DNA from 4 places in the Shewanella denitrificans OS217 genome. Region 4 is predicted to be linked to each of the others. Evidence: predicted binding sites of a transcription regulator. Region 4 holds the regulator's gene; each other region holds the start of a gene.

Evidence for each region. Region 4 encodes sigma-54, which starts transcription at its own class of promoters, with help from an activator protein. Its sites were predicted from a motif close to GTTGGCACGNNNNTNGNNT; they were not measured.
Region 1: a site for sigma-54 is predicted at 1,308-1,326, ahead of SDEN_RS19765 (flagellar hook-length control protein FliK). Genes of this name have one in related genera too.
Region 2: a site for sigma-54 is predicted at 1,078-1,096, ahead of glnK (P-II family nitrogen regulator). Genes of this name have one in related genera too.
Region 3: a site for sigma-54 is predicted at 746-764, ahead of SDEN_RS14005 (YggN family protein). Genes of this name have one in related genera too.

Annotation. Positions count from the first base shown of each region.
Region 1 covers NC_007954.1:1,549,796-1,552,005, reverse strand. The annotation lists gene SDEN_RS19765 (flagellar hook-length control protein FliK) at 1-1,228, opposite strand, end outside; gene fliJ (flagellar export protein FliJ) at 1,391-1,837, opposite strand; gene fliI (flagellar protein export ATPase FliI) at 1,909-2,210, opposite strand, start outside.
Region 2 covers NC_007954.1:3,467,352-3,469,561, reverse strand. The annotation lists gene exeM (extracellular exonuclease ExeM) at 1-797, shown strand, start outside; gene glnK (P-II family nitrogen regulator) at 1,153-1,491, shown strand; gene SDEN_RS15090 (ammonium transporter) at 1,501-2,210, shown strand, end outside.
Region 3 covers NC_007954.1:3,227,017-3,229,226, reverse strand. The annotation lists gene glsB (glutaminase B) at 1-541, shown strand, start outside; gene SDEN_RS14005 (YggN family protein) at 877-1,701, shown strand; gene SDEN_RS14000 (LysR family transcriptional regulator) at 2,109-2,210, shown strand, end outside.
Region 4 covers NC_007954.1:560,268-562,477, reverse strand. The annotation lists gene lptB (LPS export ABC transporter ATP-binding protein) at 1-223, shown strand, start outside; gene SDEN_RS02575 (RNA polymerase factor sigma-54) at 310-1,791, shown strand; gene hpf (ribosome hibernation promoting factor) at 1,818-2,105, shown strand; gene ptsN (PTS IIA-like nitrogen regulatory protein PtsN) at 2,108-2,210, shown strand, end outside.

The DNA of each region.
Region 1 (2,210 bases), 990 kb from region 4:
GCACCTGAGTCTGATCGCCCTGTACACTAATTTTCACTAGCATATGCCCAAGTTCTGGGGGATCTAAGCGAATTTCTGCTTGCTGTATGCCCTTGCTTACCATGGTAACTAATTGCTGCTGCATCACAGGAGAGAACTTTTTGATCATCTCCTGCATTTGTATGGCGCCTTCACTGCCTTGCCTTAGAGATAACTGAAATTGTGGCACTTCACTCTTATGTGCAGGTGTTAAACTCGACTGATTCTGCAATGCTTTTAAGCTGGCGTTGTTATCAACTCGATTGTCTGCTGAGTTGCCATCGAGCTCAGCAACCGCCATTGCTGAACTTATCCCTTGATTTAATTCAAACTTTCTCGCCATTTGCGTATCTAAAGTGACATTGAATTCCGCTTTTGCTAAATCTGCTTTAGGAGCATCAAGGTTAGCAGCATCGACTTTCGCCGCCTCTATTTTGGCTAGCTCTGCGGCGGCGAGCTTAGCATCAGTCACGCCAGACGATTTCTCACTGCCTAATATATGCAGTTTATCGTTAGGTAACACGCCAACTTGTAATTTATCATTGGGGATCATCTGAGCAGCAAACTCATCATTCTCAGTCCCTAGTGACTCACCTTCTGTGGCAGACGTATTTACAGCTGCGCTAGCCATTTCTTGTAGCCACGCAAGAATGTTTTGCGGTAATGCGATTGGGTCTATGGAATTAGCCGCTGCGGCCGTATTATAACTTTCCACCAAAGCCGCGAGCTCTTCAGCTGAAAGCTGAGCCAATGATTCGACATCTTGCTGTGCAAAAACAGCTAATGCCAATTGCTCATCATTTGAAAGTTGCGATAAAAAATTATCCGCTGGGACTTCAACATCAATCTTTATGCTGTCTTCTATCTCTGCAAGCTCTGGCGGCAAATCATTGCCGACACTTGCTTGACTTTGATCATAGGTATGACTCACGCCCGTTAAATCGATTTGAGCCAAGATAAGCTCGAGATCAACTGCTGACTCATCTTCTGAAATGATGTCACTCTGAGCCGATGAAAAGGCGGCACGAACGTCTACAGCATGATTCCCTGAATCGTATTTACGCTGTGTAAAACCTTCATTATCAAGGTTAGAGACTTGATTTAATGCAGTTAAAAATGCATCTGAGCCCGAACTTGAGGATAACTCGGCTGAAGCTGACTTGCCCATTTTAGCGCTTGAACCCAGTAAAATATTGCTCATTTGTTCCATGGTTATCTCCAAACATGCGTTATCGACTTGGCACAGGGGATTTGATTATTAATTGCAAATGAGTGCCACGAATATAACAAAGCAATTATAGTGCCAAACTGAATATCAAACTGAATTCACCAACAAAACTCCCAAACCTCTTCTATTCAAGCACCTTAACAATTAATGCCTTGGCTTTTTACGGATAAACTGCTGCATGGCAAATTCGTCAGACATTTTTTGTTCACGAACATTTTCAATATGCGCCCGCTTGAGCGCTTTTTGTTCTAACAACATTTCTACCGCTTTTCTTTTTTGCTGCTTTTCTTGCCAATTATGTTGGCGGTAAAGCACTTGTGTTTCCGCATCTTTAACGGCATTGACTTGCTGAGTAATGGCATTATCCACTTGCTTGATGAACTGATGAAACTGCGAGTAGTGGTTCGCACTTAAGGTTTGACCTTGGTGCTGTGACATTTGCTTCATATAATCGAGGCGATAATTATTCAGCACATCCAATTGTGCTTGGTATTTTTGCCTGTCTGATTGAGTAGACTTAAGCTGTAAAGCCGCTTTTTCTTCCGCCTCACAAGCCAGTTTAAGTACAGTAAACAGCGGGTCATTTTGCATAGATAAACACTCAAATGTGGATTACTAAGCCAAAGCCGAATTGCCAATATCTTGACACCTGTTACATCAGGCTAAACCTGACACTGGGCGGCGATTTGGCTCATCATCAATTGGCTGTCATCGAAACTAATGGCTTCTTTAAACCCTTGACGCAAAAATGCATTCATCGCAGGCTGCAATCGAATGGCATTATCGATGCGCGGATCGCTACCTTGGGCATAAGCACCGATGGAAATTAAGTCTCGATTTTGTTGGTACATGGAATACATTTGCTTCACCCTTCGCATCGCTTCAAGGTGCTCATTACTGATTACCATTGGCGCGACGCGACTGATGGAAGACTCGATATCAATGGCAGGGTAGTGGCCTGAGT
Region 2 (2,210 bases), 1.6 Mb from region 4:
CTGGCAAGGTTGAAACTAATACGGGTAATGATGCATATCAACGTCACAGCCTCGCGCAAACCTTTTCTATTCAAGATAAAAAGTTAACTGTCGTGGTTAACCACTTTAAGTCTAAAGGTTCAGGCTGTTTAGAGGATTGGGTGAGCTTTGAAGACAAGTCAGATCCCGCTGACATGCAAGGTAAGTGTAACGAGTTCCGCGTTTCTGCTGCAAAAGTATTGGGTGAGTCACTCAAAGATGTCGAAGGTGATTTGCTGGTCATTGGTGACTTAAATGCCTATGGCATGGAAGATCCGCTTCGTGTGTTAACCGATTATGATGCAAGTCAATCTGATCGCGATATCGTTACAGCCTCTTGGACTACCTTAAACGGTAAGATCTATGAAAAAGAAGGCACTAAGATTGAAAAAGGCTATGGTCTAATTAATTTAAACACCAAAGCTCATGGCGTAAGTACTTATTCTTACAGCTATAATGGTGAATTAGGCAATCTTGATCATGCGTTAGGTAACGCGAGTCTTGCGGCAAAAGTCGTGGGCATAGAAGATTGGCATATCAACTCTGTTGAGTCGACGCTATTCGAATACCCAAGCAAATTTACTGGTGATTTATTGAAGTCTGATAATGCGTTTTCTGCTTCAGATCACGATCCTGTGATTGTAGCGTTAAGCTACCCAGCGCCAGTGGTCACTCCTGAGCCAGAGCCAAAACCAGAAGTCGTCAAACGCAGTGGTGGTAGCCTAGGTTACTTAGTCCTGATGATGCTTGCAGGTTTTGGTCTTCGTCGTCGCAGCTAAGCGAGTGACGTACAGTAACAAGTATTGATCAACTTAAAGGGATGCGCTTAGCATCCCTTTTCTTTTCTCCTTTTTATCTTCCCACTTACTCATCTTGAAACATCAGCTGGCCAGCGCCTCGAGTTGGCACGTTGGCATGCTCCTTAGCCCTAATCTGAGATGCGCCACTTAGGTGCACTCTGATGCTTACAAGTGTTAACTATCGCACCTTATTGGTGCAATACGCCATTCATTTTTCATGTTATTTATAAATTATTAAATTAATACAAATACTTACCTTGTTGGCTCGAAGCTTGAATTAATAATCTAACATTTCGGATTCAATTTATAAACAATTGGGATTTTAGGGGGCAGGATGAAACTTGTGAGTGCGATTATTAAGCCATTCAAATTAGACGACGTACGCGAAGCCATCGCTGGCATTGGCGTTGAAGGCATGACTGTCACTGAAGTGAAAGGCTTTGGTCGTCAAAAAGGCCATACCGAGCTTTATCGCGGCGCCGAGTATCAGGTGGATTTTTTACCTAAGGTCAAATTAGATATTGCCATCAAAGAAGAGCAGGTTGAGTTTTTGGTCGAGGCCATCATAGCTGCAGCGCGCACAGGAAAAATTGGTGATGGAAAAATTTTTGTGACAGAGCTTGAGCAAGTGGTGCGTATTCGCACCGGCGAACTCGATAACGAAGCATTATAAGAGGTAGCTATGGAAGAATTAACTAAGTTGGGCTTAACAGTCACTGAGCTGCGTTTTGCATTAGACACCTTCTATTTTTTAGTCTCAGGGGCGTTAGTCATGTGGATGGCGGCAGGTTTCGCCATGCTAGAGGCGGGACTGGTGCGCTCGAAAAACACCACCGAAATTCTCACCAAAAACGTCTGTCTTTATTCTATTGCTTGCATCATGTATCTGCTGTTGGGGTATAACTTGATGTATGTTGGTAATGAAGAAGGGGGCTGGTTACCTTCTATCGGCAGCCTTATTGGCACCCAAGCAGCTGATGCGGATCATGCCTTAGAGTCAGACTTTTTCTTCCAGGTAGTGTTTGTGGCGACAGCCATGTCTATCGTGTCAGGTGCGGTGGCCGAGCGGATGAAATTATGGGCTTTCTTAGTCTTCTCAGTAGTGATGACAGGGGTTATCTATCCCATCGAAGGCTATTGGACCTGGGGCGGCGGCTTCTTATCTCAAGCGGGTTTTGTGGACTTTGCTGGTAGCGGAATAGTACATATGGCTGGGGCGGCAGCGGCTATTGCTGGGGTCTTGCTCCTTGGGCCACGTAAAGGGAAATATGGTGCAAACGGTCAAGTGAATCCTATACCTGGTTCTAACTTACCTATGGCAACCTTAGGCATGTTTATCCTGTGGATGGGCTGGTTTGGCTTTAATGGCGGCTCGCAGCTCTTAGTGTCGGA
Region 3 (2,210 bases), 1.9 Mb from region 4:
AAGCCGTCTCGGTGCGCCCAAACAACGCATGCTTGAAATTGTACGGCAACTGAGTTGTAACCCAAAAATTGGATACGACAAGGTGGTGGCAGATTCTGAATATCAATTCAGTGCCCGTAATGCCGCCATTGCTTACTTGATGAAATCCTTTGGCAACTTTGATGGTGATGTGGATACTGTGCTTAAAAGCTATTTCCATTACTGCGCCCTTAAGATGAATTGCGCTGACCTTTCTAAAGCCATGTTCTACCTTGCAAATCGCGGAAAAACGCTAACTGGCGAGCAACTGGTGACCCCCATTCAAACGAGGCAGCTCAATGCCTTGCTAGCCACATCGGGTTTATACGATGGTGCAGGGGAGTTTGCTTATCGTGTCGGCATGCCGGGTAAGAGCGGTGTGGGCGGCGGGATCATCGCCGTGATCCCAGGCGACATGTCTATCTGTGCTTGGTCGCCAGCGTTGGATGCCAATGGTAACTCGTTAGCGGGTACAGCCATGTTAGAGTTACTCAGCCAAAAGCTTGGCCGTTCAATTTTCTAGCCCTTCTTATTGCCTGCTAGCCTTTATATAGACGATGGATAGCCATTACAGTCCCAACTTGAGATCCATTTGATTGGTAAAATAGTGAAAGTGGAAGAGTTAAATAAGCTAAAAATTGGTTTATTTAACTCATGGAGGGATGCCTAGTTTGTGGGCTTTATCTGAAATCTTCATGAAAACATATAGCTTTCATAGCGTTACTGTTTTGGCATGACTTGTGCTTATCTAGTGTATTAACAAATAGCAATTAACCGTTCACAGCCACGCTTGTCAATGCCAGCCTTAGCATTGTTAGACAGGGTGTTGTAACAAGCATTGAATAAAGGATGATGATAATGAAACTAACAAGCTTAAAAAACCGAGCCCTTATTACTGGCACTTTATGTTCTTCGTTATTAGCGATGAGCATAGCGACGCCTGTGATGGCGAAGATGTCCTTGAATAATGAACAGTGCAATGTATCTCTTAATTACGATGTGACAGTAGAGCCTAAAAAGTTACTGGTAAGTGCTAACGGGGTTGAGCAGTATCGCGTCGAATTAGACCAGCTTTATGTCCAAGGCCAGTCTGTGAAACTCACTCCTAAGCAGAGCCAAGCCTTACAGCATTATTCAGATTCGATATTAACCCAAGTTCCAGAAGTTATCGCACTGGTATCTGAAGTCATGGTTATCGTGGATCAGTCTGTTACTACTGCGCTATCTCCTATTCTTGGTGAGCAGGCAAGTGTGCATTTAGACAAGATGATGCAAAGCATACAAGCCAAAGTCGATACTCTCGCTTACCGTCAAGGTGACAAGTTTTATCTTGGTGCCACTGAGTCTTCCATCGAAGACACTTTTAATGAAGAATTTGAACAAGAAATTGAACAAATGGTGATGAGCTCACTAGGCAGCATAATGATGTCCATAGGCAGCCAAATTTTATCTTCAGAAGGTGGCACATTTGAAGAAAAAATGAATGCCTTCTCAGCCAAGATGGACAATGTGGGTGATGAAATTGAGTTGCAAGTCGAGTCTCAAACTAAAAGTTTAGAGGCAAGGGCCGACAAGCTATGCAGTAATTTTGAAGGCCTTATGGTGCAAGAGAAAAACCTTCACCAACAAATCCCACAATTGTCGCCTTATGTCATTGCTAGTAACAATAGCGCGAAAAAGTAACTCAATGCTGTAGCTGTAATACCCTTTAGCTTTCCTCCCTGCATGCTTGCATGCCCTTAGTCCCACAGGTATTTTTACCCATTTGACTTTCCCTCCGTTTGCTTAGGCACACGGAGGGCTTTTTTTTGTTTGCATTTCTTTGTTCGTATTTATAAATTGTCAATTATAAATATAGAGCAATTGCTGGTTTATTTGATATACTCCCTGCCAAATTACAGTCTGAGCTAATATTCCTAACTGCCTAATTTTATATCACTTGGTTAGGAGGCTAGGTATTGTGAGTCTTGACGACTTTATTGTGCGACAGCACAACAAGTCTAAGGGGTTAACTGACTCACAATCCGGTTTGAGTTACTGACAAGACTGTCGAAGATTATTCATGTCGTACATAGCTTAAGGCGACTTACATGTTAGAACTGCTAGAACCCATTGCCATCTTTACCCATGTCGCCCGAGCCGGCAGCTTCAGTGCAGCAGCAAGACGTTTGGGGATCTCTAAATCTAAAGTG
Region 4 (2,210 bases):
TGACCCTATCTCAGTTATAGATATAAAAAAAATAATCCAACAGCTCAAGAGTCGCGGCCTTGGCGTATTGATTACCGATCATAATGTCAGGGAAACCTTGGATGTTTGCGAACGCGCTTATATCGTCAGCCACGGCAATTTGATTGCCGAAGGCACACCTGCTGAAATCTTAGATAATCAGCAGGTTCGGGCAGTGTACTTAGGCGAACAATTCAAGCTATAGTTAATTAAAATGACGTTCAGGGGCACAGATAATGCTCCACCAAGATCTGTCGCACTCATGGAATAGACACTAGGGATATGCGGTAAATGAAAGCGTCACTCCAACTTAAAATGGGTCAACATCTGACTATGACCCCTCAGCTGCAACAGGCGATTCGCCTGCTGCAACTTTCTTCATTGGAGCTACAGCAAGAAATTCAACAAGCCCTTGAGTCCAATCCCTTATTGGAACTAGAAGACGAGTTCTCACAAGAAAAACCCCCTAAAAAAGATGACATCCAAGGTGATACCGATTTCAGCGACAATAGCCAAGTCAGCGTCGAGAAAGACACCTCCTCTGTGGACACAGCAGAATCCTTAACCAAGGAATCCATGCCCGATGAGTTACCCATGGATACCACCTGGGATGAAGTCTTCACCGCAGCGCCCAATTCAGGTTCAGCCAGTGGTGGCAGTTTCGATGATATGCCCTTTCAAGGGGAAACCACCGAAGGCTTATACGAGCATCTAGAGTGGCAAAAAAATCTCACCCCCTTCTCTGAAACCGATCGGGCCATCGCCACCGCCATCATAGATGCCATCGATGAGCGCGGTTATCTCACTCAGTCCACCCAAGATATTCTCGAAGCCATGGGCAACAGCGATGTTGAACTGGATGAAGTCGAAGCCGTATTAAAACGAGTACAGCATTTCGACCCTGTGGGCATAGCCGCGAGAGACCTGCGGGAGTGTTTGTTGATCCAGTTGGCCCAATATGCCGCCGACGTGCCTCATTTAAACAATGCACGTATGCTCATCGATGAGTATTTAGACTTGATCGCAGGCCGCGATTTTAGATTGTTAATGCGTAAAACTCGCCTTAAAGAAGACGAACTCAGGGACGCCATCGCCTTAATCCAATCCTTAAATCCAAGGCCTGGGCTTATTGTGGCCCATAATGAAGATGAATACGTGATCCCTGATGTGACTGTACTCAAGAAGAATGGCCGCTGGATGGTTGAGCTCAATCCCGATTGTATGCCAAAAATCAGCGTGAATCAGCAGTATGCCGCTATGGCTCGCAGCAGCAAGAGCCAAGTCGATAGCCAATTTATTCGTGGTAATTTGCAAGAGGCCAAATGGTTTATTAAAAGCTTAGAGAGCCGTAACGATACCTTGCTCAAAGTGGCTAATTGCATAGTTCAATATCAACAAGGGTTCTTCGAGTTTGGTGAAGAAGCAATGAAACCTATGGTTCTCAATGACATAGCAGAAGCCGTTGAGATGCATGAGTCGACCATTTCTCGTGTTACCACCCAAAAATACATGCACACCCCCAAAGGCTTGTTTGAACTCAAGTACTTCTTTTCAAGCCATGTGAGTACCGATGATGGGGGTGAATGCTCATCTACCGCAATCCGCGCTTTCATTAAAAAGCTGGTTGCCGCAGAAAACCAGAAAAAGCCATTAAGCGATAGCAAAATGGCTCAACTTCTGGCGGAACAGGGGATTAATGTTGCCCGTCGTACGATAGCAAAATATCGTGAAGCAATGCTCATCCCCCCCTCAAACCAACGTAAGAGTTTATAACCTACTAGGCTATTGGAGGATGTGTAATGCAGATCAATGTAACTGGGCACCATATAGAGATAACCGAATCACTGCGCGAATACATTAGCGGCAAATTTTCTAAACTTGAACGCCACTACGATCAGATCAATAATGTCCATGTGGTGCTAAATGTTGAGAAATTACAGCAAATTGCTGAAGCAAGAATTAGCTTAAGTGGTACAGAAGTGTTCGCAACATCAGAGCATGCCGACATGTACGCTGCCATAGACATCCTGATCGATAAACTCGATCGCCAGGTCATTAAACACAAAGAGAAGTTAACAAAACACTAACAATGGAACTTTGTAGCATACTGCAGCCGGAATGCACCACCTGTGCCACACCGGGCAGTAAGAAAAAGGTACTGGAACTCATCAGCGAACTTGTCGCTGCCCAGT